3 regions of the Arthrobacter sp. D5-1 genome follow, and region 2 is predicted to be linked to each of the others. Evidence: riboswitches for the same ligand, from Rfam matches in the RefSeq annotation. Region 2 holds a riboswitch; each other region holds the start of a gene.

Region 1 (10,626 bases), 1.4 Mb from region 2:
CCTCGGCGGACAGGTGTTCCAGAGCGCGATCATCGAGTTCTGGCTGCCGGTCTTCGGAGACGTCAAGTTTGTCACCTCCACCATCTTCGACATCGGCGTGTACATCGTGGTGGTGGGCCTGGCACTCGACGTTCTCCGCAGCCTCGGTGCCGAAATCGATGAACACTTTGAGGGCCAGGGCGCGCCCCTGGCAGAGGAAGACGCCGCCGACCTTGCAGGCGAAGCCGCTGAATCCGCCGCATCCGGGAAAGGTACCGCATGAGCATCAACCTGACCCTGCTGATCGTCATGGGCGTTTTGTACGCCTGCGGCATCTACTTGCTCCTGGAGCGGAGCCTGACGCGCGTGCTGTTGGGCTTGATGTTGCTGGCCAATGCCACCAACATCCTGATCCTGACCACCGGCGGATACGCCGGATTGGCACCCTTGTTCACCAAGGAAACCAGCCCGGACGCCTATAGCGATCCTTTGCCCCAAGCTCTGATCCTCACCTCGATCGTCATTTCCTTCGCCGTGACGGCCTTCATGCTGGGCATCATCTACCGCACGTGGGTCCTGGCACGGCAGGACGAAATCCAGGATGACCTTGAGGACCGTCGCGTAGCCAAGACGCCCAGCTTCGATGCCGAGGACGACGCCATTGTGCCCTTGGAAACCTCGGAGTTCGCCGTCACCCCTGCCACCACCTCGGACCACACCCACCCCGAAGCAACCGAAACCCCGAGCAAGGCACCGAACCAGGAAGGAGGCAGCGCGTGAATCTCGCAAACCTGTCGCCGCTAGCTGTCCTCCTGCCGATTCTGGGTGCCGCTCTTGCGTTCCTGCTGATCCGGCACCACACCGCGCAGCGTGTGGTGAGCATCGGCATCCTGAGTGCAACGCTGTTGCTCGAGTGCCTCCTGTTGATTTCCGTATGGGACGGCGGGACGACGTCGGTCACCTTGGGCGGATGGCTGCCGCCGTGGGGCGTGGTCCTGGTAGTGGACCAGTTCTCCTCGCTCATGTTGGTTGTCTCCACCGTGGTGAGCCTTGCGGTGTTGATCTACGCCACCGGTCAAGGCATGGCCGACGGCGACCAGGAAGCACCCGTCTCGATCTTCCACCCCACGTACCTGATCCTGGTGGCGGGCGTGTCCAACGCGTTCCTCACCGGTGATCTCTTCAACCTCTACGTAGGGTTCGAGATCCTGCTGACGGCGAGCTATGTGCTCATGACGTTGGGCGGCACGGGGCCGCGCATCCGTGCGGGCGTCACCTATGTGGTGGTGTCAGTGGTGTCATCCGTGTTGTTCCTCATCGCCATCGCCATGATCTACGGGGCCACGGGGACCATCACCATGGCGGACCTTGCCATCAAATTGGCGGAACTGGACCAAGGCACCCAAAACCTCCTCCACGTCATGCTGTTGGTGGCCTTCGGCATCAAGGCCGCCGTGTTCCCGCTGTCCTTCTGGCTCCCTGACTCCTACCCGACGGCGCCGGCTCCGGTTACGGCCGTGTTCGCGGGCTTGCTGACCAAAGTGGGTGTCTACGCCATGGTCCGTACGGAAACGCTCTTGTTCCCCGGCGACACCCTGAATGTTCCACTCATGGTGGTGGCATTACTCACCATGGTGGTGGGCATCCTAGGTGCCCTGGCCCAAAGCGATATCAAGCGTCTGTTGTCGTTCACCCTGGTCAGCCACATCGGGTACATGGTGTTCGGCCTGGCCATGAGTTCCGTGGCAGGGTTGGGCGCCGCCGTCTTCTACGTGGCGCACCACATCACCGTGCAGACAAGCCTGTTCCTGGTCACAGGTCTCATAGAACGCAGGGGCGGCAGCTCGTCCATGGACCGGTTGGGTGGTTTGGCCAAGCTTTCCCCGTTACTGGCCTTGCTGTTCTTCGTCCCGGCCATGAACCTCGCAGGTATTCCGCCGTTCTCTGGCTTCCTGGGAAAGTTGGGCCTCCTGCAGGCCGGCGTGGATTTGGGAACACCCTTGGCCATCACGCTGGTGGTGGGTGGCGTTGTCACCAGCCTCCTGACGCTGCTGGCCATCGCCCGCGTGTGGAACAGGGCCTTCTGGCGCAAGCCCGAAGACGCTGAGTATCCGGACCCAGCTCTCCTGAATCCCCGGAACGTGGGCGTCTTGCCGCGGACCATGGTTGGTTCGACGGCGGGACTGGTAGTTTTCGGTGTCGCGCTGACGGTCTTCGCCGGTCCGCTCTTCCAGGTGGCTGACGGTTCCGCAGGAATCATGCTGGATCGTTCGGCCTATATCCACTCGGTTCTGGGCGACTCGGTCGAGGTGCCACCGCTTGGGCCGCCCGAGGAAACACAGACGGGTGATGCCAAATGAGCCGTAAGCCCATTTCGTTCCGCACCGAACTCCCGCTGCTCATTTGGTTGGTCATTGTCTGGGGCGCATTGTGGCGGGACTTCAGTCCCGGAAACCTGCTGTTCGGTGCGCTGATAGCCGTGCTGGTAGCCAAGCTGTTCTACCTTCCACCAGTGGAACTGAGCGGCAGGTTCAACATCCTGCGCGCCATTCCCTTCGCCCTGATGTTCCTCGCCAAAGTGGTGGCAGCGAGCTTCCTGGTGTTGTTCCTGGCCGTGGTCAAGGGACCCAAGGTGCGCAGCGCCGTCGTCGCCGTTCCCTTGCGCAGCCACTCGGACCTGATGGTGACGGCCACGGGGCACGTTATCTCGCTGATTCCGGGCTCGCTGGTGGTGGAGGTGGACCGGTCGACGTCCACGCTTTACCTGCACGCGCTCAATATCTACGAAGAAGCGGACATCGACAAAATTCGCGAGGAAGTCCAGATCATTGAAGCGCGGCTGATCCGGATCATGGGCACGCGCGAAGAAGTAGAAGCCCTCAACGCTGAAGTACGTCCGGGAATGGAAGGGGCAGCACGATGAAGGAGATCATCCTTGTGGTCACGGCGGTGATCCTCAGCCTGGCTGCCGCGGGCGCGATTGTCCGCATCGCGATCGGCCCTTCCCTGCTGGACCGCGTCCTGGCATCGGATGTCTTGCTGGCCATCCTGGGTGCTGCACTGGCGATCGACATGGCGATGAACAGGCACCTCAACAACCTGATGCTGCTGGTAGCCCTCGCGGTGATCGGATTCATCGGATCAGTGACCGTTGCACGTTTCGTGGCTGAACGGAGGGAACAGAACAATGAGTCCTGATGCCACCGGCGTGGATGTCGTGATCGATGCTGTCACCGCAGTTTTCCTGGTGGTGGGAGCCTTGATGTCCTTGGGTGCCGCCATCGGTTTGCTGCGATTCCCGGATCTCATGAGCCGCATGCACGCAGCCACCAAGCCCCAAGTGCTGGGACTGTTCCTCATGCTTGCTGCTATTGGCCTGCAGATGCGAACGTGGTGGGTTTGGCCGGTTCTGCTGGTGGCATGGATTTTCCAGTTGTTGACGGCACCTGTGTCCGCCCATATGGTGGGTCGCTCCGCCTACCGCACCAAGCATGGCCACCGCGAGATGCTCACCAAGGACGAACTCGAGGCTGTTGTGCAACGGGCGGCTGCGGGGCAAGAACCCCGCAACGACCGCTAAAAGTCCCGGTCACACAAACGCGGAGTCGCCTTGCGTCCACTGGTTCATTCCATCAGGTGGAGGCAAAGCGACCCCGCGTTGCTGTCTGTGGTTGCGGGCTAGACGATGTCGTGTGACTTGGCGAAACGTGCAATGGCACGCTGTGTGCCACGGCTGGCCAACACCTGAATCAAGGTGCTGACGAAGGCTGAGATCAGCGCAAAAGTCAGTGCTGAACGCAAGCTCGTTTCCATGTCGTCGTTGCCCAGGGGTGGTTTGTTGCCAGTTGCCTTTTCCCACCCTTTGTTGACGAGTTTGGTGCCTACGAAGCCCGCTCCGAGGCTTACTCCGGCACCGATCAGCTTGAAGAAGAGGTTCATGCCCCCAGCCTAGCCGTCCGTGGGCCGACTCCAGAGTCAGCGTCGGCTTTCGCGCTCTTTCAGGAACGCTGCCAAGGACCCAACAGGGGCCAGCACGGGAACAACGGGGTGCTCTGCCGACCAGGCAGCATCCACGGAATCAAACTCAGCGATTTCCTTGAGCAGGTAATAGGTGGGCGGCATCAGCTTCAGGGTCCCGGCCGCTTCCGCTTCCAGGATTCCGTCTACTGGCATCCACAACGATTGCCAGGCCTCCGTGGTTTGATGCTGCGGCTCGGCTCCCGGGGAAGGCCTGGCAACGTAGAAGTAGGTGTCAAAGCGCTTCGGCATGTCCGTAGGCGTGATCCAGTTGGCCCAAGGGCGGAGATCCGCGGCACTGATGCTGAGCCCGGACTCCTCCTGGACTTCGCGGATTGCGGCGGTGAGGACCGTCCCTGCGTTGGTTTCGGCCTGCGTTGAGGTGGCGCCGGTGGCGATGGAACTCGAACGCCAGGCGGCAGCGTGGCGTTGAAGCAGGTCCGCTGGGTAGTCCCAGCCTGACTCGTCCGCAGCATCCACCCGGCCGCCCGGGAAGACCACCATTCCGGCGGCGAAGTCCATGGTGCTGACCCGGTGCTGGACGAACGCCTCTATCCCGCCCGGGGCATCACGGAGCAGGATGACACTGGCAGCAAGCCGGGGCTCGGATATGGTGCCCTCGCCGGCAGGGTGATCCTGAATGGGTAGGTCCGTCATGAAAGTGCCCCTTTGCCGCGGTCGAGTCTGCTGGATCATTCTCTCAGGTCTCGTTGTGGGGCCGGATGTACAGGCCAAAACCGGCGCGAGGGGTGCAGAGCGGGCCCCGCAACGCACGCAACCCCACGCACGGGCCCCCGGATCGCCCGATTGTGACCACCGGCCGGCATCGGACCATCGCCCACAACACGGGCAGGTGTAAACTGAACCAGCCCATCAGGGCAGATTTGATAACGACAGGGGAGCGCCGCCGTCGGACCTTGCAGAGATGCAGGAGACGCGAGGGCGCTGAGAGTGCGGACAGCCGCAGACCCTCGAACCTGATCCGGTTAGTACCGGCGCAAGGGAGTCGAGCTTCTCAGAGTGTCCGGATCCAGGCGGCGCAGGCCGATGGGAAATCCGGGGAGCACTTTCCCCTCCTGTAACCTCAGGAGGCAGAAAATGACCACGGTAAACGTGAAGAAGACCAGTTATAACTGGCGTGTTGTAGACATCGTTGTGGCGGCATTGATCGCCATCGCAGGCGGCGTGATCTTCTGGGCCTGGTCCCAGGGCGCCGCGCTGGTATCCATCCCCATGAACGCGACGTATCCGCCGCTCACCGGCCTGATCGCCGGTGGCTGGATGATCCCCGCAGTCCTGGGAATGCTCATTATCCGCAAACCGGGCGCAGCGTTGTTCTGCGAAGCTGTCGCGGCCACCGGTGAGCTGATCATGGGTTCCCAATACGGCACCACCGTCCTGATTTCCGGTGTCCTGCAGGGTCTGGGCGCAGAGCTCATCTTCGCCGCTTTCCGGTACAAGAAGTTCAACCTGCCCACGGCCCTCCTCGCCGGTGCCGGTGCGGGCCTCTTCTGCGGCCTGAACGACTCCTTCCTCCCGTGGGGCTGGAACATCGCCTACGAGGCAGTGGACAAACTGGCGTACATCACTTTCACCACCATCTCGGGTGCCATCATCGCCGGCGCCCTGTCCTGGGTTGCCACCCGCGGCTTGGCTAAAACCGGCGTCCTGAGCTCCTTCGCATCGCGCAAGGCCGCGTCGGAGCCTGTCTTCAGCTGATGCCCGCCACGCAGAGCGGCAGCAAGAACAGCAGCCCGGTGAGGCCTGCCGCCATCTCCGCCGAGGGCTGGGGTTGGCGGCATGCCGGCAGGTCCGCTCCCGCCATTCATGGGCTTGACCTCCGGATTGAACCGGGCGAGCGGGTGTTGCTGCTGGGGCCTTCAGGCGCCGGCAAGTCCACACTGCTGCACGCCCTCGCGGGGGTGCTGGGGGATGAGGAAGACGACTCGGACGAGTCAGGTTCCCTGCTGATCGACGGCGTTGCTCCGCGGGAACAGCGGGGCCGCGCCGGTCTCATGCAGCAAGACCCCGAGACGCAGGTGGTCCTGTCGCGGGTTGGTGACGACGTCGCTTTCGGTGCGGAGAACCTTGCCGTGCCGCGAGAGGAGATCTGGGCCCGCGTCCATGAAGCGCTCGACGACGTCGGGTTGCGTACCGCCGCGGGCGGCGGATTGGCATTGGACCACCCGACGGCGGCGCTCTCCGGGGGGCAGAAGCAGCGCCTTGCGCTGGCGGGGATTCTCGCGATGCGTCCCGGCTTGATCCTCTTGGACGAACCCACGGCCAACCTGGATCCGGCCGGAGTGCTGGAGGTTCGGGATGCTGTTCGGCGTTGCCTGGACAAGACCGGCGCAACGCTGGTGGTGGTGGAGCACCGTGTGTCGGTGTGGAAGGACTTGGTGGACAGGATCGTGGTCCTGCAGCCGGGTGCCCTGGCGGCGGCGGGAACGGGCCAGGCAACGGGCGGGGTCCTTTTGGACGGCCCGCCGGACAAGGTCCTGTCCGAGGCCCGCACCCTGTTGATGGCTGCCGGCGTTTGGGTGCCGGGGTACGTACCGGCCACCCGCCAACGACGCAGCCAACCCCACACCGCCCCACTGCTCCTCGCGGCCCAGGACCTCGCAGTTTCCCGGGAAAAGCCGCGGCGCAAGGGCTTCAAGACCATCCCGCCCGTCCCGGTTCAAACGGGAATCACCGCGCAGGTCAGGGCCGGCCAAGCACTGACCATCACTGGAGCCAACGGAGCTGGAAAGTCCACGTTCGCGCTCACGTTGGCCGGCCTTTTAGCGCCGGTGGACGGTACAGTGAGTGCCGCCGTCGAGCTTTCCAAAGGGGCCGGTATTGACCCGTTCAAGTGGAAAGCAGACCAGCTGATTTCACGGATCGGGACGGTGTTCCAGGAGCCGGAGCACCAGTTCGTCACAGGCAAGGTCCTGGACGAGCTCATGTTTGGGCCCAGGCATTTAGGCCACGGCGAAGAACGGGTGGACGAACTGTTGGAGCGGCTGCGGCTGACGCATTTGGTGGACGCCAACCCCTACACCCTTTCCGGCGGTGAGAAGCGGCGGCTCTCGGTGGCCACCGTGCTTGCCGCGCACCCCGAAGTCCTGGTGCTCGATGAACCTACGTTCGGCCAGGACGCCAACACGTGGGCGGAGTTGGCGTCGTTCCTTTCAGAGTTGCTGGACGCCGGAACGGCTGTGGTCTCCGTGACCCACGACCAGGAATTCAGCGCAGTGCTCGGCGGAACGGAGCTGCGGCTCGGCCCGGTACAGCACGGTGAAGCCACGCATCAGGAAGCTGGTGCAGCATGAGGGATGCACTGAACCTCCGCGGGAATCGTGCCCTGCTGACCCGAGCCAACCCCTTGGCAAAGTTCGTGTCCGTTTTTCTGATTTCCCTGGTGCTGGCCCTGTCCATCGACTGGGTATCGGCGTCCACGGCGTTGGTTGCGGAGCTGGCGTTGTTTCCGTTGGCCGGGCTTACGTTCAGGCTTCTGTGGCAGCGCGCCTGGCCGCTGATCATCGCCGCTGCGATCGGCGGCTGGAGTACCGCGATTGTGGCGGCGGACAGCGGCGCTGTACTGCTCGACGTCGGACTCTGGTCCATCAGCGAAGGTTCCCTTGAGCTGGGGCTGGGTTTCATGCTGCGCGGTTTGGCGATCGCGTTACCGGCAATCCTGCTGATGACCTGCACGGATCCCACTGATTTGGCAGATGCGCTGGCCCAGAAGGCCAAGTTGCCGCACCGCTTTGTCCTGGGATCCTTGGCTGCCATGAGGTTGGTTGGGCTCATGGCAGAGGAGTGGCAGACCATCGGCATGGCCCGCCGTGCCCGCGGAGTCGGTTCCCAGGGCAGTCCGTTCCAACGGCTGAAAGCCACGCTGGGCCAGAGCTTTGGGCTCTTGGTCCAAGCCGTGAGGAGGGCTTCGCGGCTGGCAGTCACCATGGAAGCGCGCGGCTTCGGCGGCGGTCAACGGACCTGGGCGCGCGAATCCACCTATTCGCTTCTGGACGCCTGGGTGGTCCTTGGCGGTGTGGTCATCGCTGCGGGTGCAGTCCTGACGGCACTCGGCGCTGGAACGTGGAGCTTCGTCTGGCGTTAGGGAGCCTGCTGTTCCTGGATCTCGTCGAAGCCTGCCCGGGTCAGGAATCCGAGTTGGGCTTCCTTCTCGGCAAGCTGGATGATGGGTCCCAACTCGAAGCATGTCGCCTCCAAACGGCGCAGGGCCTTGGCGTTGCGTGAGTCCGGCTCCACCACGATCCGGTCCTTGCCGGGCAGGCTGAACATGTACTTGATCAGTGCTGTGCCGAGCCTCGGAGTGAAATGCGGGATGGGCCGGGTGGCCGGGGCCAGGAGCAAATGCATGCCAATGTCAGCCTCGCGTGCGGGGTAGGCCTCGCCCACGGGGTCGTGCAGTGGTTCGTACGTCTGGAAAAGGGCCAGCGGTTCGCCATCAAGGACGGCCAGGAACGCGTGGTGGGTCTCCAGGGAATCAAGGAATTCGTAGATCCCCTGGACTTCTTCGCGGGAATTCTCCATCATTCCCCAAAACCTGGCGCGGGGCTGGGTGACCCATTCGAAGATGAGGTCGATGTCCTCGGCGGGAACAAGCGGAACAAGCCGCAGCGCGCCCCATCCTTCGAGGTCTTCGGAGTAGACGGTGGTACGGACAGAGAAGTCCTGGGTGGCGGTGGTCATGGCTTCCTTCGGGGCTGATGCGTGACTGATGGGATGCGGGAGCAGGATGAGTCAGGGATTGTCTTTGATCAATTCAGGCCAGTCAGTGACTACCGGGGCGAGTTCCCCTGCAGTCCAGAGCGGGAGTTGGTCGGCAAAGTGTTGGTGGCCGGGCGTACCGGAGGCACCGAAGGGCACGATCCAGCGGCTGTTGCGCCGCTCGGACAAGTCCCAGATGTAACGGGCCGCTGGACCACGGAAGCTTCGGTCGTCAACACCGGGGAGGCTCTCGGTGCAGAGCACACAGCCCGTATCTCCGCTGAGGGCCACCGTGGGTGCCGCTGACGCGAGTGGGCCGGGGAGGACGTGGACGGCCAACAATGTGTGCCGGTCGCCCCAGGAGCGCAGCCCGGACTGCTCCAACGCAGCGTCCTCAAGCGCTGTGGCGGCTTCTGTATCGACGCTGATGCCGAGTTCTGAGCCGCGCACCAGCAGGGTCTCAAGCGCAAAGCCGATCCGGGATGCCACTGACAACCACGGTCCGAACAAGGGCGAGTAGCCCGTTGGCTCGTTCAAGGGGGCAAATGCGGGATGGTTTGCCAGGCGCTGGACCAATGAGCCCCGCCACTCCGCAAACACTGCGGCGTGATGGCTCCCGGCATCCATGTGGCCGTCCCACTCCAGCAGCAGCGAACGCAGTCCCGCGGCTTCCCGGGACAATTCATCAGCGTCCAGGCCTGACAACACCGACCGGAACAACGGCCACGGACCCAGGAGCGTGTCCGTATGGATAGCCTGCATGTCATTCACGGACAACGGCCCCGGAGCCGACTCTAGCAACCCACGGATGCGCAACGCCCGATGCGCGGGGGCGAACTCCATGGCCACGGCGTCGCCACCTCCCGCCGCGCGGTCGTTCGCGCTCACGGCGTACTGCTCCACCTCCGTGCGGGGCAGGATGACGTACTGACCGTCCCACTCATGACGGGCTGAAAAGGCCGGGGCAGGCAACCTCCTGTTGGCGGGATTGCGCTGCGGAACAAGACCGGCAACAAAGTGCCGCACTGCTCCGGACGTGTCCCCGGCCACCACGCTGTTGACGGGCTCCACCCAGGCGTCGAACGCCGCTTCCACCTCGGAGACGCTCCGGCTCCGAAGCAGCGGCAGGAGGGCCTCAAAACCAAGCCGCCCCTCAACGCGGGCAGGGAAGCGCAAACTCAGCGCCTCGCCGTCGGGCGCTTCAGAGATCACGGAACCTCGCGCGGTCTCGATGACCTCCACGGTGACCGGCTCACCGTCGCGGACGGTGATGGTTTGGGCACTCACGACGGCGGTTTCCCAACCTGCCGCTCCGCGCGCCTCGACGCGTTCCCCTGTGGCGTCCGTGACCCGGCGCAGTTCTTCCTCGAAGAGATCCTGGTAGTCGGCCATGGCATTGGTGATGGCCCAAGCGGTATGCCCGGTGTGGGCGAAATGCGGGAGGCCGGGGACACCCGGGAACGCGAAACCGATGGCGTCGAAGTCCGGGCAGGCAAGCCGTATCTGCTGGTACACGCCGGGGAGTTCCATGAGGCGGTGGGGGTCGCCGGCGATCAGCGGGAGGCCGCTCGCCGTCGTCGAGCCGTGCGCGGCCCAGGCGTTGCTTCCTGACCAGACGGGAGCCTCGATGCTGAACAGGCTCACGGCGTCGTCGCCCAATGTCCGCGCGATGTGGGCCCTGAACAGTTTGTTGGGGAACGTGGAGAAGAGGATGTGATGGACCAGGAAGACGCCCAGCGGTGTCCACGGGTTCCATGGCTCCGGCGTGCAGGCGGACTCGTCGAATTCGGGGCCGCCGCGGAGTCCGTCTGCCAGCGCTTGGTTGATGCCGGCCACGTACTGTCCGCACCAACGCTGAGTCTCGGCGTCGAGGTTCTCGAAGCAGCGGCGCGCGGTGTCATCCAGCCGGGC
Region 2 (10,626 bases):
GGTCATGGCCGGTGCCGGCTCAGCATCTTCTGCGGCGTTGCCCTCACCGCTCAGCATGGTCCGGACCACCAGCGCCGCCACCAGGAGCGCTCCTGCGTACGCCAGGAAAGGTACCCGGAGGCCGAAACCTGCCAGCAGACCTCCTACTACCGGCCCCAGGACGCTGCCGATCAGGAAGGCTGAGGCATACGCGCCGGAGACCCGCCCTCGTCGTTCAGGGGGTGCGAGGCGGATGAGCAGTCCCATCGCGGCCACGGTAAACATGACGGAGCCGGCTCCTCCGAGGCCACGGAAGATCAGCAGTTGCCAGTAATCCTGGGCAAACGCGCACGCCGCCGTGGACACTGCCACGATCAGCAGGCCTGAGACGTAGACGTTCCGTTCTCCAAAGCGTCCGATCAGGGCACCGCCTGCCGGAGCAAACACCAGGCGCATGAAGGCAAAGATGCTGACGATCACAGCGGCAGCCGTGGCGCCAACGTCGAAGGTGGCGGCGAATTGCGGCAAGACGGGCGCCACCAGCCCGAACCCCAAGGCGATCAGGAACGCTGCAGCCAACATCACCTTAATGTCGCGGGGCAACGGGGCTTTCTCCTGCCGGATCCTTGGAGCTTTGACGGATCTGGGCGGCTGCGTCATACGGGGCGGGTCCTTCAGGTGATGTGGGGCCGTGGTGGGCCGGATGGTCAAAAACCGGGGATTTCCAGAGAAGTCCGACGCCTGAAACATATCCGTAACACCGGAGATATGCACCATTTACGTTGGGGAGGTTGTTGTAACCAGCGCGCAATATAAAACCCGAGCAGGTGAAACACGGCGGCACAAAACTCTTAAGCAGGACGCAAACGGCGTCAGGACAGCGGTTGAACCGCAGATCTAGCAAGAGAGGAACGTGCACCATGGAACTTACCGCAGGTCACGTATGGGTCATGGTGGCGGCGGCGCTTGTGCTGTTCATGACACCTGGTCTGGCATTTTTCTACGGCGGCATGACACGCGCCAAGGCAGCCTTGAACATGATGATGATGAGCTTTATCTCCATCGGCATCGTGGGCGTCGTCTGGGTGCTGTGGGGCGCCTCAATGAGCTCCGGCGAGGGCTTCATGGAGATCGTGGGCAACCCGTTTGCCACCTTCGGCCTCGAAGGCATCAATACCCCTGATGGGCTCATCAAGGTTGGCTACGCAGCCACCTTCGCCATCATCACTGTTGCACTGATCAGCGGCGCGATCGCTGACCGCGCCAAGTTCGGCGCCTGGAGCATCTTCGTTCCGGTATGGGTGACCCTGGTCTACTGCCCGCTGGCCTACATGGTCTGGGGTGGCGGCCTGTTCGGTCCCGAAGGCGCAATCGGCAAGGCCCTCGGCCCGGCCATCGACTTCGCCGGCGGCACCGTGGTGCACATCAACGCCGGTGTGGCGGCGCTCGTCCTGGTCCTCATCATCGGCAACCGCCGCGGCTTCGGCAAGGACCCGAACCACCGCCCGCACAACATCCCGTTCGTCATGCTCGGTGCAGCAATCCTCTGGTTCGGCTGGTTCGGCTTCAACGGCGGTGCAGCAACAACAGCAGAGCAGGGTGGCCTGATCTGGATCAACACTCTGGCAGCTCCCGCAGCGGCCATGATCGGCTGGCTCATCACCGAACGTATCCGCGACGGTCACCCGACGTCGCTGGGCGCAGCATCCGGCGTGGTTGCCGGCCTCGTAGCCATCACCCCGGCATGTGCCAACGTCAGCCCGGTCGGGGCCCTTGGGCTTGGTGTCGTTGCCGGTGTGGCTTCCGCCCTGGCCGTCGGCCTCAAGTTCCGCTGGGGCTTCGATGACTCGCTGGATGTTGTGGGCGTCCACCTCGTCTCCGGCATCATCGGCACCGTGGCGCTGGGCTTCATCGCCCTTCCCGCCGACGGCGTAGGTGGCGGCCTCTTCTACGGCGGCGGCATGACCCAGATGTGGGCCCAGCTCGCAGCGGCCGGCATCGCCATCGCGTTCTCGGCCATCATGACGGCCATCATCGCCTTCGCCATCCACAAGACCATGGGCTTCAGGGTTTCCACGGAACAGGAGAACGTTGGCGTGGACCTCAGCCTCCACGCTGAGACGGCCTACGAATTCGGAGTCAACGGCCACGGCGGCAGCTTCCAGCCGCTGCACAACGCCATGACTGGAAAGTCGGAAACCGCCGCAGCCAAGACCCCCGCAGAAGGCAAGGAGAGTGTCCAGGCATGAAGCTCATTACAGCGATCGTCCGCCCCGAAAAGCTCGAAGCAGTCCGGGAAGGCCTCGAATCCTACGGGGTCCAGGGCCTGACGGTCAGCGCGGCCAGCGGCTACGGCCGCCAGCGCGGCTACACCGAGGTGTATCGCGGAGCTGAGTACAACGTGGATTTGCTGCCGAAGATCCGCATTGAGGTCCTCGCCACGGATGAGCAGGCCGACGACATCCTGGATGTCCTCATCGCCAGCTCCAACACCGGACGCGCCGGTGACGGCAAGGTGTGGACCGTGGATGTCTACGAAGCAGTCCGGGTCAGGACCGGGGAGCGCGGCTCGGCCGCAATCTAAGTCCTTCACCCAAAAAGGCGGGCCGGGTACCAGTCAAGGTACCCGGCCCGCTTTCGCGTGTGGGAGGACATGAGGCCTGCTATCTTAGGCCGCTGCCTGTCTTTAGTCCACGACGCCGGTGGGCCAGTCCGCCGGCCCCGCGCTGCCGGCGTCGTACTCTTCCAAGGGGACGTCGCCGCTCTCCCAGGCGCGAAGCACCGGCTCGATGATCCGCCAGCAGTCCTCGGCCGTATCGCCGCGGACGGACAGGAGGGGATCGCCGCTGATGATGCCTTCGAGCACCTCTCCATAGGGCAGCATTCCGGCCGCGCTGAGCTGGGTCACCAGACTGGCGCGGTCCAGGGTGAAGATGTCGCCGGGGCCGTTCACATCGACGTCAAGCTGGAGCACGTCCGGACCGAAGCCGATGCGCAACTGGTTGGGGGAGTCCACGCCGGAGAATCCTTTGGGAAGGTGGGGGACCGGGCGGAAGGTAATGACGGCTTCCTTGCGCCGGCGTCCCATGGCCTTGCCGGAGCGCAGGATGAACGGCACCCCCTTCCAGCGCCAGTTGTCGATCTCCACCCGGACCTCGGCCAGGGTTTCGGTATTGCGGGCCGGATCAACACCGTCCTCCGCTGCGTAATCCGGCACCGTCCGTTCCCCGAGGGTTCCCGCGGTGTACCGTGCCCGCCGTGTGGACTCCTTGAACGGAGCCTTGATGCTGCTGGCACGCAGAACGGTTGCCACGGCGTCGCGCAGGTCCCGCTCCTCGATGGTTGCCGGCGCGTCGATCGCCAGGAAAGCCATGATGTGCAGGAGGTGGCTCTGGATCATATCCCGGAGGGCACCGGCAGTGTCGTAGTAGCGTGCGCGTCCCTCAAGGGCCAAATCCTCGTCAAAGACGATTTCCACTTTTTCGATGTGTTCGCGGTTCCACACGGGCTCCAGGAACCGGTTGGCGAATCGAAGGCCCAGGATGTTCAACACCGTGGCTTTGCCCAGGAAGTGGTCCACGCGGTGGATGTGGTCTTCGGGGACCAGGGCCGCGAGCGTCTTGTTCAGTTCGTGGGCGGATTCGGTGCCTGAGCCGAAAGGCTTCTCCATCACCAAACGGGTCCCGGCAGGCACCTGATCGCTGTGAAGTACCTCGCAGGCCTTCTGACTGACGTGGGGAGGCAAAGCGAAATAGATGGCGACGGGTCCCTGCAAGGTGGCCAGGAGGTCCGCCAGGGGACCGTCCGCTGTGACATCAAGCTGGTGGTACTCGGTGGTGTCAGCGACTTTTGCCAGTGCCGCACGGCCGGCATCATCAGCCGTGCCCGAGGCCGCGTTGAACGCACCCGCAACCCGCTCCCGCCATTGTTCCGGAGACCAGGGGTCCGAGCCTGCACCTGCCAGCCGTAATCCGGGAGCCCTGCCGGAAGCCAGCAGTCCGGCGAGCCCGGGCAGCAGGAGCCTTCCTGTCAGGTCCCCGGACGCGCCGAGGATGAGCAACGTTTTTACAGTTGTTTTACTGGTCACTGTGCCAGCATGCCATCTTGCAGGTGCGACTTGGTACCCTAGATAGTCGAGTCCCCTAGTCGATTCAGATTTGTTGGGTTGAGACATGTTTGCTGGGGGCAATCGTCAAGACTCTGGTGTGCCGCATTGGCCGCCATTCGCAGACCATCGAAAGAAGTGCACGGCGCGTGTTCAATTCACTCTCTGACCGGTTGACAGCAACCTTCAAGAACCTTCGTGGCAAGGGCCGCCTCACCGAGGCTGATGTTGATGCCACAGTCCGGGAGATCCGCCGCGCCCTGCTGGACGCGGATGTTGCAGTATCAGTGGTCCGTGAGTTCACCGGCCGCGTGCGCGAACGTGCCTTGGGTGCCGAGGTTTCGGGTGCGTTGAACCCGAGCCAGCAGATCGTCAAGATCGTCAACGAGGAACTCGTGGAGATCCTCGGTGGCGAGACACGCCGGATCCGCCTGGCCAAGACTGGCCCCACCATCATCATGCTCGCCGGTCTCCAGGGTGCAGGTAAGACCACCCTTGCCGGCAAGTTGTCCAAGTGGCTGAAGGCCCAGGGCCACAGCCCCATGCTGGTTGCTTGCGATCTTCAGCGCCCCAACGCCGTGACACAGCTCCAAGTGGTGGGTCAGCGCGCCGGCGTCCCGGTGTTCGCTCCGCACCCTGGTGCCACCTCCGAGCTCGAGCACCCTGCCGGCGACCCCGTAGCGGTCGCGAAGGCAGGCGTCGAGGAAGCGCGCCAGAAGCTCCACGACGTCGTCATCGTCGATACCGCCGGCCGTCTTGGTGTCGACGCCGAGATGATGGACCAGGCCCGCCGGATACGTCAGGCCATCATCCCCAACGAAGTCCTCTTCGTGATCGATTCCATGATCGGCCAGGACGCCGTCAACACGGCGATGGCGTTTGATGAAGGTGTCAACTTCACGGGCATCGTGCTGTCCAAGCTCGACGGCGACGCCCGCGGTGGTGCCGCGCTGTCGGTAGCGTCCGTGACCGGCAAGCCGGTGATGTTCGCCTCCACCGGTGAAGGCCTGGACGACTTCGAGCTTTTCCACCCGGACCGCATGGCTTCCCGCATCCTTGACATGGGTGACGTCCTTACCCTGATCGAACAGGCTGAGAAGGCCTGGGACAAGGACGAAGCCGCCCGGATGGCGAAGAAGTTCGCCGACCAGGAAGACTTCACCCTGGACGACTTCCTCGCCCAGATGCAGCAGATCCGCAACATGGGCTCCATGAAGAAGATGCTCATGATGATGCCGGGTGCGCAAAACATCCGTCAGCAGCTGGAGAACTTCGATGAAAAGGAGATCGACCGCGTCGAAGCAATCGTCCGGTCCATGACGCCGCACGAACGCGTCGCTCCCAAGATCATCAACGGCTCACGCCGCGCCCGTATCGCCAAGGGTTCAGGCGTCCACGTGTCCGAGGTCAATGGCCTGCTGGAGCGCTTCGCCCAGGCCCAGAAGATGATGAAGAAACTTGCGCAGGGCGGCGGCATGCCGGGGATGCCCGGGATGCCTGGCCTTGGTGGCCCCGGCGGAAGCCGCAAGGGCGGCAAGAATGCGCCCAAGAAGAAGGCGCGTTCAGGCAACCCTGCCAAAGCAGCACAGGAACTGCGCGATGCCGAAGCCAAGCGGGCGAACGCAGCCTCGGCAGCACCGTCGGGTGCCGCTTTCGGCCAAGGCGCGGCAGAGTTCGATCCCTCATCGCTCAACCTTCCCAAGGGCTTCGATAAGTTCCTCGGCAAATAGGCCGCGGCTGACATCCCCACCGCGTCGCAGTTGGGATGTCAGGGCCGTGGAATAGGCTGAACCAATGCATAAGCAGCGCGTAGTCTTCGTTCACGGCCTGGGCAGCTTTGGTGCTGCGGCATGGCCGAAACAGCACGGCATGGCCCTCGCTTATGACGCGCTGTTCCTGCGCCGGCATGGCTTTGACGTTGCAGCAGAACCCGTGGGATCGAGCGTTGCCGCGGACGTTGCCATTGTCATCAATTCCCTGGCGGATACGGGTGGCGGCCACGTCGTAGCGCACGAGCAAGGTGCCATCTCCGCCATGCTGGCTGCCATAGAACGTCCGGACCTGGTGCACTCGCTGAGCTTGGTTGAGCCTGCTTGTTTGTCCCTGACAGCCGAGCTTCCGGCCACAGCCTCCCATCGGGCCCTTATGGAACCCCTGTTCGATGTACGGAGCCAGCTCAACGACGCCGACTACCAACGTGAGTACTACCGCCGGGCGTTTTCTGCCGAAACGGGGGGACTGGATACTCCCGAAGCGCGCCGTTCAGCCCGCAGGCTCAGGCTCCAGGCCCCGCCTTGGGAGGCCCCGCTGCACATCGTGCCCGGTGTCCCCACGTTGGTCCTCACGGGTGGCTGGGAACCCCTGTATGAGGAAATTGCCGGTTACCTCCAGGAAACCGGAGCCCTCCGCCGTGTTGCTGCGGGAGGGCACCGGCCCCAGGATTCAGTGGACGGGGATCACATCATCCGATCGTTTGTTGGTGACGTCGGACGGGCCATGTCAGTTCAGGCTTCCTGAGCCGGCCTCAAATGTGTCCGGGCTGCCGGGTACCTGCAGTTCCGGCAAATAGACCTTTCCGCCAGATGCCAGGAATTCCTGGCTCTTTCCGCGCATGCCGCTGTACATTTCCGCAATGGCTGTCTGCGCCTCTTCTGATCCGTATTCGTCACGGATGTCCTGGCTGATGCGCATCGAACAGAACTTGGGGCCGCACATGGAACAGAAATGGGCGGTCTTGGCCGGTTCCGCCGGCAGCGTTTCGTCGTGGAAGGCTTCTGCTGTGACGGGGTCCAAGGAGAGGGCAAACTGGTCACGCCAACGGAACTCGAATCTGGCCTTGGACAAGGCATCGTCCCGCTCGTGGGCCCCGGGATGGCCCTTGGCCAGGTCGGCGGCGTGGGCTGCGATCTTGTACGTGATGACACCGGTCTTGACGTCGTCCTTATTGGGAAGGCCCAAATGTTCCTTGGGGGTCACGTAACACAGCATGGCGGTGCCGTACCTGGCAATCTCGGTGGCGCCGATGGCTGAGGTGATGTGGTCATAACCAGGAGCGACATCCGTGACCAAGGGCCCAAGGGTGTAGAAAGGGGCTCCCTTGCACAGTTCCTGCTGGCGTTCCACATTTTCCCGGACCAGGTGGAACGGCACGTGGCCAGGTCCTTCCACCATCACCTGCACATCGAACTCCCACGCCCGCTGTGTCAGCTCGGCGAGGGTATCCAATTCGGCGAACTGGGCTGCGTCATTGGCATCGGCGGTTGCACCCGGGCGCAGGCCGTCGCCCAGGGAGAAGGCGACGTCGTACTGGGCGAAGATTTCGCAGAGCTCGTCAAAGTGCGTGTAGAGGAAGTTCTCCTGGTGGTGCGCCAGGCACCAACCCGCCATGATCGACCCGCCACGGGAGACAATTCCCGTGACCCGGTTGGCGGTCAACGGCACATAGCGCAGGAGCACGCCGGCGTGGATGGTCATGTAGTCCACGCCCTGCTCACATTGCTCGATCACAGTGTCCCGGAAAATCTCCCACGTCAGCTTGTTCGCCTCGCCGTTGACTTTCTCCAGCGCCTGGTAGATGGGGACCGTCCCGATCGGGACCGGGGAGTTGCGGATGATCCACTCCCGGGTGGTGTGGATGTCGTCCCCAGTGGAGAGATCCATGACGGTATCGGCACCCCATTGAGTGGCCCACTGCAGCTTGTCCACCTCTTCCGCGATGGAGCTCGTCACTGCAGAGTTGCCGATGTTGGCGTTGATTTTCACCAGGAAGGCTTTGCCGATGATCATCGGTTCTGACTCGGGGTGGTTGATGTTGTTCGGAATGATCGCCCGTCCTGCGGCAACTTCGCTGCGGACCAGCTCAACGTCACAGTTTTCCCGCAACGCGACGAACTGCATCTCGGGAGTCACCGTGCCCTGCTTGGCGTAGTGCATCTGCGTGACGGTTTTACCTTCGACGGCGCGGCGGGGCACCGGTTGGGTGCCCTTCCACTCTGCTGATGCTTCCCCGCGCCGCACCGCTGACTTGCCGTCGTCCAGCAGGTTTCGCTCCCGTCCGCGGTAAGCCACGGTGTCACCGCGGGCTTCGATCCATGGAGCGCGGAAAGGCTCAAGCCCCACAACGGGATCACTGCCGGGGCCCGCAGTGCGGTACACCTGGAACGCCGGGTTGGCTGTGCCGTTGGGAGACGGTTCCAAGGCGATCTCGGTGACGGGCACCCGGATCCCGTGGTCCGGGTCCTCCAGGTAGGCCAATGAATGGGATGTCAGCGACTGGGTCACAGATTCCGGCGTCCTTGCGCTGGAGCCGGACCGGTTTTGGGCAGGGCTGTGCTGTGTTTTTGTGGTGCTCAAAGGATTACTCACTTCCTTCGCCGGCATTACCCGGACAGGTTCAACGGTCGCAGACTGCATCAGTCCGATCTCAGCCCCTGCAGGGGCCCCCGTGTGGTCGTAGACGAAGCTACCACAGCTCACAACGGGCACCCAGTCACATGAACGAACCAGCGTCCAGGACGCCGCTGCGGACTAGGCTTTTGATATGGCCACCATCATCGAATTCAGCGGATCTGTGCTTGTCTCGGCGGACGAAGAGCGCCAAGGGATGTGGTCTGTTGACGGAGTCCTGACGTTCGAACGCCCCACGGCCACACCGGACCTGGTGTTGGATGGCTGGGTCCTCCCGGGTTTCGTTGATGCCCACTGCCACATCGGTTTGGGTGTGGGTGGCGCCGTTGACGAGCGGACCACCCTTGCGCAGGCCCACGCTGACCTCGACGCCGGGACTCTGCTGATACGGGATGCCGGATCACCAAGTGACACCCGTTGGGTCCAGCAACGCGCGGACGTTCCCCGGTTGATCCGGGCAGGTAGGCACATTGCCCGGAGCCGGCGGTACCTCCGCGGTTTGGGGCATGAAGTCGAACCCGGCCAACTCGTGGAGACCGTCCGGAAGGAAGCGCGGGATGGAGACGGGTGGGTCAAGTTGGTGGGGGACTGGATCGACCGTGGCGTGGGTGACCTCGCTGCCTCTTTCCCCGCCAAAATCGTCAAGGATGCCATCGCTGCCGCCCACGATGAAGGTGCCCGGGTGACGGCCCACTGCTTTGCCGAGGACACAGTGGACGACATGCTAGATGCAGGCATCGACTGCATCGAACATGCCACGGGCCTGCTGCCGCGACACATTCCGCGCTTGGTGGAGCAGTCCGTGCCGATCGTTCCCACCTTGGTCAACATTGCGACTTTCCCGGACATTGCTGCCCAGGCTGCCCCAAAGTTTCCTGACTATGCGGACCACATGGTGCGGCTTTGGGAGCGTCGGCGCGAGCGGGTGTTGGAGGCCTTTGAGTCAGGCGTGGCCATTTATGCGGGCACGGACGCCGGCAGCGTGATCAAGCACGGCAGGATCGCAGACGAAATGAAGGAACTGCACGACGCCGGCCTGCCGCCGGCCGCGGTCCTGGACGCCGCGGCGTGGCGTGCCCGGGAGTGGCTGGGGGCCGAGGGCATCAGCGAAGGGGCGGGTGCCGACGTCGTGTTGTGCTCCGAGGATCCCCGGATCGAGCTGGAAACTGTTTCCAGCCTTAAACACATCGTGCTGCGCGGTTCACTGGTCCGTTAGGAATAAATTGAAGCTTCAAGTAATTTAGAGAAGTAGAAAGGTGCTGATGAGCGGCACCTCGAACCCGGGAGCGTCACATGACCACACCACTCAGCCAGGATCTTCTGCCTGCCGAACTGACCATGGGCACCGTCATGCTCAAGGTCGGCAACATGGCTGTCATGAGCGACTACTATCAGCGCGCCCTTGGCCTTGACGTGGTGGCCGAGCAGGATGGCGGGCTCTACCTGGGGCGGCTCGGAAAGCCCGTGGTGCATCTTGCCCCGGCGTCCGGTCTCCAGATTCCAGGCCGTGGGGAGGCTGGCCTGTTTCACACGGCCATTCTGTTCGACGACCAGCCTTCATTGGCTGCCACCATTGCTACCGCCGCCGAGTACGAGCCCCGAGCGTTCGCGGGCAGTGCCGACCATCTGGTCAGCGAAGCGTTCTACTTTACCGATCCTGAAGGCAATGGCATTGAGCTCTACTACGACAAGCCGCGTGAACTCTGGCAGTGGGATGGCAGGAATGTGGTGATGGACAATGTTGCCTTGCCTCCGCAGCGATTCCTCGAGCAGCACCTGAGTGAAGCCGCGGTGACCGGGCAGCGCGAGGCGGCGGCCGGAATTGGACACGTCCACCTGCAAGTCGGTGACGTCGGAACTGCCCAACACTTCTACGTGGAAACCCTGGGCTTTGAGCGGACCGCGGGCTGGCATGGCCAGGCATTGTTCGTTTCCGCCGGCGGCTACCACCACCACATGGCCATGAACGTGTGGAACAGCCGCGGCGCCGGGCCCCGCAAGGACACGCTGGGCCTGGGGGAAGTGCTCATTGAGGTCCCCGACGCCGACGACGTAGCGGCGCTTGCGGATCGATTGAAGATCGCAGGAGTGCAGAACCACCACACCGGCGCCGAACTCCAGTTCGAGGATCCGTG
Region 3 (10,626 bases), 400 kb from region 2:
ACGGATGTCGCGCTTGGTCAGGCCTTCGTCGTCCGGATCCGCAGCACGGATGTGGGTGGGCTGCGTCATGTAACGGCGTGCCATCGCGATCACCGGGCCGGGCATCGTCGCGGAGAAGAGCAGCGTCTGCCGAACGGCGGGGGTGCCGGCGATCAGGGTCTCAACGTCCGGAAGGAAGCCGAGGTCCAGCATTTCGTCAGCCTCATCAAGGATCACCATCTTGACGTTCTTCAAGCTCAGGTGCTTCTGCTTGTAAAGGTCGATCAGACGCCCGGGGGTACCGACCACGATCTCGACGCCCTTCTGCAGGGCATCGACCTGGGGCTCGTAAGCGCGGCCACCATAAATGGTGGCGATGCGGGCGTTGCGCTTGCGTGACGCGGTCTGGAGGTCGTTGGCAACCTGCACCGCGAGTTCACGCGTGGGAACGATCACCAAGGCCTGGGGTGCACCCGGGACGGCAAGCTTCTCATAGCCGGCGTCGTCGCGGCCGGCTACACGCTGGAGCGCAGGAATGCCGAAGCCCAACGTCTTACCGGTACCCGTCTTGGCCTGGCCGATGATGTCGTGGCCGCTCAGGGCCACTGGCAGGGTCATCGCCTGGATGGGGAAGGGGTGCGTGATCCCGGCATCGGCCAAGGACTCAACAATGTCAGCGCGGACGTTGTAGTCGGCGAAGGACTTTTCTTCGATCTCGTGGGGCTTTTCATCCGAGACGATCGTTTCCTCGGGTTCAAGAATTTCGGTTCCGGTGGGGTCGGTCAGGACTTCATGGGTGTGCAATTCACTCACAGGGAGTTTCCTTATTCATTTAGGCATTGGCGCTGCGTGCTCAACGGGGGCGGCGAAGCCGTACCGGAGCACGAACTGGCGCGCAAGCATATCCAGTGGAAGCCGATCGCGGGCTATCTAAGTACTGGCACTGGTGACCAGTTGGTACATCTCAAGATCGCGTAGGGGCGGGCTTGTTGACTTCAAAAATTAACTGAATCAACGACCGGGCATCCATTACTACAGGCCCAGTCTATCCTCTGGGAGCCATAAAGCCCGGATCATGGGTTCACCGGGGTCAGTGCTGCAGCTCGAACCTGATTTCCCGGCTGGCAATATCCGCCGTGACAAGGCGTACCCGCACTTTGGTTCCGGACTCCAATTCGCCGTCGCAGCGTGCGGTGACGGCCGGTTCCGCGATCTGGACGACCCCATACGGACCGCTCCCGTTTCCGTTGGCTTTATTGCCATTGCCTCGGTTGCCGTTGCTGTTTCCATTGGCAGGCTTGGACCCTGAAATCACCACGGCATCGAACTCCTGGCCCACGTGGTTGGCTACCAGTGCTGCTTCCACCGTGTCCAGAGCCGCACGCTCAAGCCGACCGGCCACTTGGTCCGAGGCTGCCATGATCTCCGGCAACGAGGGCAGTGCGTCACGGGCCCACCGCGGAATGTCCTTGTGGTTACTGAGGGCCTCGCAGATGACCAGGACGAATCTGTCAATCAGGCGTCGCAGCGGTGCTGTGGTGTGGGCATAGGGAGCCCCGATGGCCGCTTGGATCACTGTGTCAGGCACCTCGCCGTCGAAGGGCGTGTAACCGGCGCCCCTGAACAGCGTCCCGGCCGAGTGCAGGATGGCCAGCTGTTGGGGGTCGGACGCATCCAAGGTGCGCAAGTACTCGCCGTAGCTGACCTGGCCATCCCACGGTTTGCCCAGCGCAGTGGTTTGCCGCTTGAAATGCTGCAGTGAGCGTTCGTCCGGGGCGGGCATCGTGCGGAGGATGCCAACTTTGCCTTCCAGCATCAGTTGTGCGGCAGCCATTCCGGTCATCAGAGAGATCTGTGCGTTCCAGTCTTCCACCGGCAAAGACGGGGCTGCAACGATCCTGTACCCGCCGCCGTCGGTCGCCTGGACGATTTCCTGTTCCGGCATGTTGAGGCTTGCGCCGCCGCGCAACCGTTCCAGCTCGACGCGCTTCAGTCCCACTTCCTTGAGGAGCTGAAGAACAGGCGGGGCGGTGCCGTCGTCGATCTGCTGTTGGGCGCCTTTGTAGCTCAGCTTGGCCCGGCTGCGGACAGCAGCCCGGGCAACGGTCACGGACATGACCTCTGCATCAGCGCCGAGTTCGAAGTTCCACACAAAGGCACTGCAGTCCTGTTCGGCCAGCAGGCTTCCGGCGTTTTCACTGATGACCTCGGGGTGCAGTGGGATCCGGCCGTCAGGTGCATAGAACGTTTGTCCGCGTAGCCGGGTCTCGGCATCCAAGGCTCCTCCGGGAGCCACAAAGGACGGCACGTCGGCGATGGCGTAGAGGACCTTGTAGCCGTCTCCGGAACGTTCAATGAACAGGGCCTGGTCCAAGTCAGTCGAGGTAGCGGGATCAATGGTGACGAAGGGGATCTCCCGCAGGTCCTGATCCGGCAGCCTGAGGTTTTCCACGGCCCGCTCTGCCTCTTGTACTGCCTCGGCAGGGTACGCGGTGGGGAGTTCCAGTTCCGTCCTCAAGGCCGCAAGTGCTTCAGCGAGCTGGTCCGACGAATCGTCGACGTTGGGTGCTATCCGATGATGTGACACGAAAATCAGGGTAGCCCGAAACCGGCGGATAGTCTTGGCAGCCGCACGCAAAAGCCCGCTGCCCCAAGGGGCAACGGGCTTTCGGTAAAGCTGGTTCTGACCAAACAGGCGGTTAGCTTGCCGGTGTCAAAGTGAAGGTGGCTGCCTTGTCTCCGAAGTCATTGTTGATCACCACTGTGGTGGGACCATTCTTGATGTCGAAGGCGATGACGCCCTGCTGTACGTCTCCGGCTGCGACATCGCCGGAGACGAGACCGCCCAGACCGTTGTCAAGGAAGATCCGGTCGCCCTCGTTGCCGTCAGCATCGAAGGCATCGAAGTTGCTGGGCGCGGCGAAGCTGGATCCGGCGATGGTCTCCCAGGAAACCTCCAGCAGGAGGAACCCGCCGTTGAGCGGCTTCATGTAAGCCATCTCCGGGATTTCGGTAGCGTATCCGGAGTTAAGGACGGTGACCTTAACGGTGTTGCCCTCTGACACCGTGACCTCGAAAGCGTTGCCATCGGTGGCGGTGCCTTGGGAAGGGGCAGTGGCCTCCTGTGAAGCTGACGGTGCGGCAGGGACAGGCGTGGCCTGTCCCTGGACCGCGGCAGCCACCAGCGTCAAAGACAACACCGTGGACACGATCCCAACAACCAGGCCGGCGAACCAGACAACGAGCGTGATGATCCAGGCCTTCTTCTTGTTTTCCGGATAACCCTGCAGCGGGCGGCCTTCCTTATCACGTGCGTTGCCGGTCAGCGTGATGATGAGGTCCACGATGGACCAGATGCCGAGTCCGCCCGCAGTGAGCAGTTTGGCAATGCCGGTCCCGATCTTTCCCAAGTAAAAGCGGTCAACACCGAGGCCACCAAGGAGCAAGGAGAGGATCCACGTGACCATGAAGGACTTGGCCGGAGTACCCGTGCCGGGAACACCATAAGGGCTGGAATCCGGGCCGGACTGGTACGTCTGGGGTCCGCCTTGGTACTGGGCGTCGAAAGCACCGGGTGCAGGGGGAACTGGTGGGGCACCGTTCCCGTTGTGGGGCGCGGGCGGGTAGCTCGGATTAGTCATTGATCATCCTTCGGGGGGAGTGGGTGCGAGGAGGAGGACACGCGGCCTGCGGGCAGGCCAGACAGTCAACTCACTTCCAGTCAGCCTAGTGGGACCAACGCTGCTGAAGGCAATCTCCGCGGGCGGGGTGTGGAGAGCCGGGGATAGTCTTGGATTATGGGCACTTCGACGGACGTCGCACCTTCTGCCGGACAACTCGCCGCGGAACTCCTGGGCGCCATGGCCTACGGCGAGTTGTCGGCTTTCGGCCGGCTTTCGTTCGATTCCCGATACGCCCCCACACTCCATGACCGTTCAGTGCTGGCAAAAATTGCCGTCGGTGCGTACGGAAACTTCGCGCTGCTGAGCGATCGGCTCGCTGAAATGGGCCTTGATCCGGAGGAAGCCATGCTGCCGTTCCAGCGTTCCTTTGACCACTTCCATGAACGCACCAAGCCCGGGGACTGGTTCGAATCCGTGATGAAGGCATACGTCATCGACACCGTTTCCTCGGACTTCTACCGGGCTGTCGCCACTTTCCTCGATGGTACAACGCAGCAGTTCGTGGACCGGGTTGCCTCCCCCGACCAGGCAACCGAGGTACTTCGTGTCCTGCTGCGGCGGGCCTTGGCCGATGACCCACGACTGGCCTCACGGCTGGCGTTGTGGGGCCGGCGGCTGGTGGGGGAAGCGCTGACACAGGCGCAGAGGGTAGGGACTGAGCACCCACAGTTGGGGCCGGCACTAAAAAGTGGTGGCGATGCCCGCGCCGCAATTAAAAGACTGACAGGCGAGCTCGCCGGGCGTCATGCCCGCCGGATGACGGCGCTGGGCCTCACTGCCTAGCGGTATGACCGGGCTTATGCCTGAAAGGCTCCAACGGCCAGGCTCAGGCTGCGTCCAGCGCCTCCAGCAGCGACTTGGCTGCCGTCGTCGGATCCGAAGCCTCGGTGATGGCGCGGACCACGACGATCCGGGTGGCTCCTGCGGCCCGCACCTGCTCTACGTTGCTGAGATCGATCCCTCCGATGGCGAACCATGGCAGGTTCACGGCGCCGTCGGTGGTCTCGACTGCACGCTTGCTCGCTTCTGCGGCATATGTGACCAAGTCCAGTCCCACGGCTTCGCGGCCGGGTTTGGTGGGTGTCGCCCAGACGGGTCCTACACAGAAGTAGTCCAGGCCCCCCTGTCCCGGTGATGCCGCGATGGCGGCATTCACCTGCTCGGGGGAGTGGGTGGAAAGACCGATCGTGACGGACTCCGGAAGCAATGTCCGGGCCACCTTCAACGGGAGGTCCTTTTGCCCGATGTGGAACACCGGAGCCCCGGAAACACTGGCAACGTCGGCTCGATCGTTGACAGCCCACAGCCGTCCATGACGTTGCGCAACTCCGTGCAGGACCGCCAGCAACTCCAATTCCTCGGCAGCTTCGAGGGTCTTGTCGCGCAGCTGGATGATGTCCACACCGCCCTCGAACGCGGCGTCCACAAAGTCTTCAAAATCGCCTTGCCGTTTCCGCGCATCGGTGCACAGATACAAGCGGGCGGTGGCGAGGGCATCAGTCTGGGTCATGGAACCCAGAGTAGTTCCTCTAAACTGGGCACGTACTGCGGGAGCCGCGACGTTCGTCATATGACTGTCCGGCTGAGAGGGCTTAAGAGCCGACCGCTTGACCTGATCCGGCTAGTACCGGCGTAGGGAAGGAAACGCGCAATGGCAGTTCCCCGCCAAACCCCGCTCCAGGCCGACGTGGCCGTCATTGGCGGCGGCGTCATCGGGCTGGGCATCGCCCGCGAAGCGCGGCGACTTGGCCGCTCCGTGGTGGTGATCGACCCCGCACCGGCTTCGGGGGCTACGTTTGCTGCCGCCGGAATGCTTGCCCCCGTGAGCGAATTTCACTACCAGGAGGAAGATCTCCTGGAGTTGATGCTCGAATCGTCCAGGCTGTGGCCGTCTTTCGCGGCAAGCCTGCCCCGCGGAGGGGAAGACACCGGATACCGCACGACGCCGACACTTGCCGTGGGTGCCGATGCCGCGGACCGCAGGGCACTGGCAGACCTCCGTGCTGTACAGCTTGCTGCGGGCCTGGGGGTCGAGCCGTTGTCCCTGCGCGACGCCCGGGATCGCGAACCCCTCCTCAGCCCCCAAATTTCCAGTGCCTTCGACGTTCCCGCCGACCATCAGGTCGATCCCCGCAAGCTGGCGGCATGCCTGCTCTCGGGACTGGCACGCCACGCGGCCAGCGACTACACGTGGGTTTCGGGCGCCGACGATGGGTTTGCCGTGACTTCCACGGCGCGCCGCTTGCTCTGGGACGGAGGGCGGGTCTCAGGAGTGGAACTCGAGTCCGGCGCCGCTGTCCACTCCACCGAAACGGTGGTCGCCAACGGGCTGGGTGCGGCAGACCTGGAAGGGCTCCCCGACGGGCTTAACCTTTCCCTGCGGCCGGTATATGGCGACATCCTCAGGCTTCGGGTGCCTGAACACCTCCGGCCCCTGCTCACCTCCACCGTCCGTGGGATGGTCCGTGGAGTGCCCGTCTACATCGTGCCCCGGGACGACGGCACTGTAGTCATCGGGGCCACCCAGCGCGAGGACGGACTGTCGGCAGCGTCCAACGCGGTCTCAGCCGGGGGCGTCTACCAGTTATTGCGGGACGCCCAGGCCCTGGTCCCCGCAGTGGCGGAACTTGAGCTGCTCGAAGCAACGGCCCGGGCCCGCCCCGGCACTCCGGACAACGCACCGCTGCTTGGACGGGTCGTTGGCCCCCGGGGGGATGTTGATGGTCTGGTGATCGCCACAGGATTCTTCCGGCATGGTGTCCTCCTGACGCCCGCGGCCGCACGGATCGTGGGCGGGCTGATCAACGGCACGTCGGACCCCCGGTGGGCATCATTTTCCCCGGACCGCTTCGCGGCCACTTCATCCACAGCGCGGGCGCTTACGCCGGCACACGCTCCCAGCAAGGAAACAGCATGAACATCAAACTCAACGGATCCGATCACGCCGTGCCGGAGGATGCTTCAGTCAGCACCCTGGTCACGGCCGTCACCGGCCGCGCCCTGGACCACCGCGGACAGGCAGCCGACGGTGGCAAGCTGGGCGTCGCCGTCGCCCGCAATTCCGAGGTGGTGCCACGCAGCCAATGGTCCGCAACGGCGCTCGCCGACGGGGATGAACTCGAACTTGTTACCGCAGTCCAAGGAGGCTGACATCATGACGACAGCAAACACAGAGGTCATTACTGACGCCTTGGTGATCGACGGCGTCCACTTCGGATCCCGCCTGATCATGGGGACGGGAGGTGCCCCGAGCCTGGACGGTCTAGGCGCTGCGCTCCTGGCGTCCGGGACTGAGCTCACCACAGTAGCCATGAGGCGCTACTCACCCGCTGAAACAGGATCCCTCTTCCAACTCCTGGTGGACCACGGAATCCGGGTGCTGCCCAACACCGCCGGTTGCTTTACTGCCAGAGACGCCGTGATGACCGCTGAACTGGCACGCGAGGCACTGGAAACCGACTGGGTGAAGCTGGAAGTCATCGCCGATGAACACACGCTCCTTCCAGACGCAGTGGAACTCGTCGAGGCAACGGAACAGCTGGTGAATCGTGGATTCAAAGTCTTCGCCTATACCAACGATGATCCCGTCCTGGCACTGCGCCTCGAAAACCTGGGTGCCACCGCAGTGATGCCCCTGGGCTCGCCGATCGGAACCGGTCTGGGGATCCTGAACCCGCACAACATTGAACTCATCGTGTCCCGGGCCTCAGTACCCGTGGTGCTCGATGCCGGAATAGGAACCGCCTCCGATGCCGCCCTCGCCATGGAATTGGGCTGCGACGCCGTGCTTCTGGCCACCGCTGTCACCCGGGCGCAGAACCCGGTGCAAATGGGTGAGGCCTTCAAGCACGCCGTGATCGCCGGTAGGCTGGCCAAGCAGGCAGGACGGATTCCGAGGCGTGAGCACGCTTTGGCGTCGTCGGCCATGGAGGGCCGGGCAGAGTTTCTCTAAGTGTCCGCCGGGTCTCCGGGAGAAGGAGCAGCAGTGGCAGGGAACCATGACCATCTGACCCAGGCGGATGTCGACGATGCCCTCCGGGAGCTACGCCACTGGAAGTACCAGGGCGGCCTGGTAACCGTCTATAAAACTCCGACGGCGGCCGAAGCGCTGGCCCTCATTGCAGCGATCGGAGAAATCGCCGAACACCAAAACCACCATCCGGATCTGGAATGGCGCTACAACAGGGTCCACCTGCGGTACCTGTCCCACGACGCAGGCGGAAAAGTCACCCAACGCGACATCACCGCTGCGGCTTCCGTGAGTGAAGCCGCAGCGGCGCTGGGTGCAACCGCCCAGCCGGAGCGGTATCCGGAACCCTGAACCCGAACCATTGTGACAAGGCTTTAAGCGACAGTGACCGTCGCCCGAGGGCGGCGGTCACTGTCGTGTGTTCTTGTTGCTGCTAGAGCTTGAGCGCCTTGGTGAGCGCCGCAGTATCGTGCCGGGTGCGGGTCCGGCCCAGGAAGACCACCACCGCTGCGGCGGCGGCAGTTCCCAGGACGATCGGCAAGACCCAGGGAATCCAGGTTGCCCCGGGCTGGTAGCCCAGGCCGGCACTGATGAACGCAATCCAGCCCAGGGTGCCCACAGCCACCGAAACACCGGCCGGCAAAGCGATGCCGTACTTGCCGTGCCTCTTGTCGTTGGCCCACACGATGAAACCGGTGGCTATGGTGGCCAGAACCACCACGACGAGTGAAAGCATGAAGACTCCTTTGCGGACTGCGTTATGCGGAGGGCCTAGAGGGCACCGAAGCCGACGCGGCGGACTTCCTCTGCGCCGATCTCCACGTATCCCAGGACGCTGCCGGGAACGATGATCTGGCGGCCCTTTTCATCGGTCAGGCGCAATTCCGAGCCCTTGGACACGGCCTCTGCCACGATCTTGGCCACCGCGTCTGCATCCAAAGCGGATTCGAGCACGATTTCACGGCCAACGTTCTGAATGCCGATCTTTACTTCCACAGCAAGGCCTCCAAGCCAATCAAGTATTAAGTCAGTCCTCTATTTGTAGCCTAGGACTCTTTGGGGAATCGACTGATTCCGCGCCAAGCTAAACGATAGATCAGATCACTGGCCACATCGAGGTCAAGGTTTCCGTCCGTTTCAAGCCAGTAGCGTGCGCTGACCTGCGCCATCCCGGCCAGACCACGGCCCAGGAGCTGCGCCTCCAAGGGAGGCAGCTTGGTGTCCTCGGCAATAACATGGGCCACCGCATCAGCGAATGTTTTGTTGAACGTCTCCAAACGGGAACTGACATCGGGATCGTTGATGAGGTCAGATTCGAAGACGAGCCGGTGGGCTTGGTCGTCATCAGCGATGAACCGGTAGTAGGCCCGCATCACGGCCTTCACGCGTTCCTTGTTGTCCGAGGTGGAGTTCAAGGCGCTGAGCATCAGTTCAGTCAGCGCGGCCAGGTGGCTGTCCAAAAGGGCCATGTAGAGCTCACGCTTGGACGGAAAGTGCTGGTACAGCACCGGCTTGCTCACGTGGGCAGCCTCGGCGATCTCGTCCATGGCGGCACCATGGAATCCGTTGGAGACAAAAACTTCCAACGCCGCATTCAGCAACTGCGCACGGCGCTCGTCGCGCGGCAACCTTGGTGAACGCGTTGAAACAGCCCGTTCCTGCTTGGCCGGTGCCCCATCGTGTGCCCTTGTGCCGTCAGCCACAGTCTGCCGCCTTTCCTTTGCAGTTATGACCACTCTACCGGTGGGTAATATGACCGGGCGGCATCGGCAGGCATACATTGGGGTATGGCCTCAATTGTTGCTGCCCGCCCTGCTGCGCCCGCTGTCCTGCCGCCCCTTGTTGAACCGGCCGTCGAACTCACGCCGGCCGAAGTGGAGCGATACTCCCGGCATCTCATCATTCCCGAAATCGGTGCCCTGGGCCAACGCAGGCTTAAGAATGCCAAAGTGCTGGTCATAGGCGCCGGCGGACTTGGTTCTCCGGCATTGTTGTACTTGGCTGCGGCCGGCGTTGGCACACTCGGAATCGTTGACGACGACGTAGTGGACCTCAGCAACCTGCAGCGCCAGGTCATCCATGGCGTGAAGGACGTGGGCATCCCCAAGATCGAGTCGGCCCGCAACGCCATCAACGAACTTAATCCGCTGGTCAACGTCGTCCTGCACGACATCCGGCTGGACTCATCCAACGCCTTGGAGTTGTTTGCGCAGTACGACCTCATCCTCGATGGCGCGGACAACTTCGCCACGCGTTACCTGGTCAACGACGCCGCCGCCATCCTCGGCAAGCCCTATGTCTGGGGCTCCATATTCCGCTTCGACGGCCAGGTCAGCGTGTTTTGGGCCGAGCACGGACCCACTTACCGGGACCTCTACCCTGAAGCTCCTCCCGCCGGTTCGGTGCCTTCCTGCGGCGAGGGCGGAGTGTTCGGCATGTTATGCGCAGCGGTTGGTTCGCTCATGGTGACCGAAGCCGTGAAGCTGATCACCGGCGTCGGGCGTTCACTGCTGGGACGGGTAGCGCTTTTTGACGCACTTGGCGGCAGCTGGCGCGAGATCAGGGTATCCAAGGACCCGGAAGCCGAACCCATCACGGAGCTGACGGACTACGAAGCTTTCTGCGGTGTGACGCCTTTGGCAGCAACCGACCAGGAACACACTGTGTCCGCGAAGGACCTTGCAGCGATGCTCGCAGAGCGGGAGGCGGGGGAGCGGGACTTCGACTTGGTGGATGTCCGGGAATCGGGGGAGCACAGCATCGTCAGTATTGACGGTTCAGTCCTCATCCCGCAGGGCCGTATTCTCTCGGGTGAAGCGTGGGTGGAGTTGCCCCAGGACAAGGACATCGTTTTCCACTGCAAGGCCGGCACGCGCTCGGCTGCTGTGTTGGAGGCTGCGCGGAAAGCGGGTTACACGCGGGTCAGCCACCTCGACGGCGGTATCCTCGCCTGGGTGCGCGACGTCGAGCCGGCGAAACCCGTTTACTAGGTCG

The links. A riboswitch is a leader RNA that binds a small molecule or an ion and turns the genes downstream of it on or off. The one in region 2 is predicted to bind thiamine pyrophosphate.
Region 1: another riboswitch for thiamine pyrophosphate. It lies ahead of AYX22_RS19605 (ECF transporter S component); the one in region 2 lies ahead of thiC (phosphomethylpyrimidine synthase ThiC).
Region 3: another riboswitch for thiamine pyrophosphate. It lies ahead of thiO (glycine oxidase ThiO); the one in region 2 lies ahead of thiC (phosphomethylpyrimidine synthase ThiC).

Annotation. Positions count from the first base shown of each region.
Region 1 covers NZ_CP014571.1:4,244,981-4,255,606, reverse strand. The annotation lists gene AYX22_RS19645 (Na+/H+ antiporter subunit A) at 1-262, shown strand, start outside; gene AYX22_RS19640 (Na(+)/H(+) antiporter subunit C) at 259-759, shown strand; gene AYX22_RS19635 (Na+/H+ antiporter subunit D) at 756-2,339, shown strand; gene AYX22_RS19630 (Na+/H+ antiporter subunit E) at 2,336-2,902, shown strand; gene AYX22_RS19625 (monovalent cation/H+ antiporter complex subunit F) at 2,899-3,177, shown strand; gene mnhG (monovalent cation/H(+) antiporter subunit G) at 3,167-3,559, shown strand; gene AYX22_RS19615 (DUF4235 domain-containing protein) at 3,658-3,918, opposite strand; gene AYX22_RS19610 (NUDIX domain-containing protein) at 3,955-4,653, opposite strand; TPP riboswitch at 4,882-5,018, shown strand; gene AYX22_RS19605 (ECF transporter S component) at 5,095-5,715, shown strand; gene AYX22_RS19600 (ABC transporter ATP-binding protein) at 5,715-7,310, shown strand; gene AYX22_RS19595 (energy-coupling factor transporter transmembrane component T) at 7,307-8,101, shown strand; gene AYX22_RS19590 (GNAT family N-acetyltransferase) at 8,098-8,697, opposite strand; gene AYX22_RS19585 (penicillin acylase family protein) at 8,749-10,626, opposite strand, start outside.
Region 2 covers NZ_CP014571.1:2,808,243-2,818,868, reverse strand. The annotation lists gene AYX22_RS12865 (MFS transporter) at 1-639, opposite strand, end outside; gene AYX22_RS12860 (ammonium transporter) at 900-2,228, shown strand; gene AYX22_RS12855 (P-II family nitrogen regulator) at 2,225-2,563, shown strand; gene AYX22_RS12850 (glucose-6-phosphate dehydrogenase) at 2,666-4,066, opposite strand; gene ffh (signal recognition particle protein) at 4,234-5,814, shown strand; gene AYX22_RS12840 (alpha/beta hydrolase) at 5,879-6,601, shown strand; gene thiC (phosphomethylpyrimidine synthase ThiC) at 6,584-8,437, opposite strand; TPP riboswitch at 8,433-8,540, opposite strand; gene AYX22_RS12830 (amidohydrolase family protein) at 8,625-9,707, shown strand; gene AYX22_RS12825 (VOC family protein) at 9,785-10,626, shown strand, end outside.
Region 3 covers NZ_CP014571.1:3,208,226-3,218,851, reverse strand. The annotation lists gene AYX22_RS14735 (DEAD/DEAH box helicase) at 1-792, opposite strand, end outside; gene AYX22_RS14730 (RNB domain-containing ribonuclease) at 1,070-2,566, opposite strand; gene AYX22_RS14725 (TM2 domain-containing protein) at 2,679-3,620, opposite strand; gene AYX22_RS14720 (ferritin-like fold-containing protein) at 3,777-4,445, shown strand; gene thiE (thiamine phosphate synthase) at 4,489-5,172, opposite strand; TPP riboswitch at 5,200-5,318, shown strand; gene thiO (glycine oxidase ThiO) at 5,314-6,579, shown strand; gene thiS (sulfur carrier protein ThiS) at 6,576-6,812, shown strand; gene AYX22_RS14700 (thiazole synthase) at 6,817-7,614, shown strand; gene AYX22_RS14695 (4a-hydroxytetrahydrobiopterin dehydratase) at 7,648-7,983, shown strand; gene AYX22_RS14690 (hypothetical protein) at 8,066-8,368, opposite strand; gene AYX22_RS14685 (DUF3107 domain-containing protein) at 8,404-8,628, opposite strand; gene AYX22_RS14680 (TetR/AcrR family transcriptional regulator) at 8,679-9,413, opposite strand; gene moeB (molybdopterin-synthase adenylyltransferase MoeB) at 9,420-10,622, shown strand.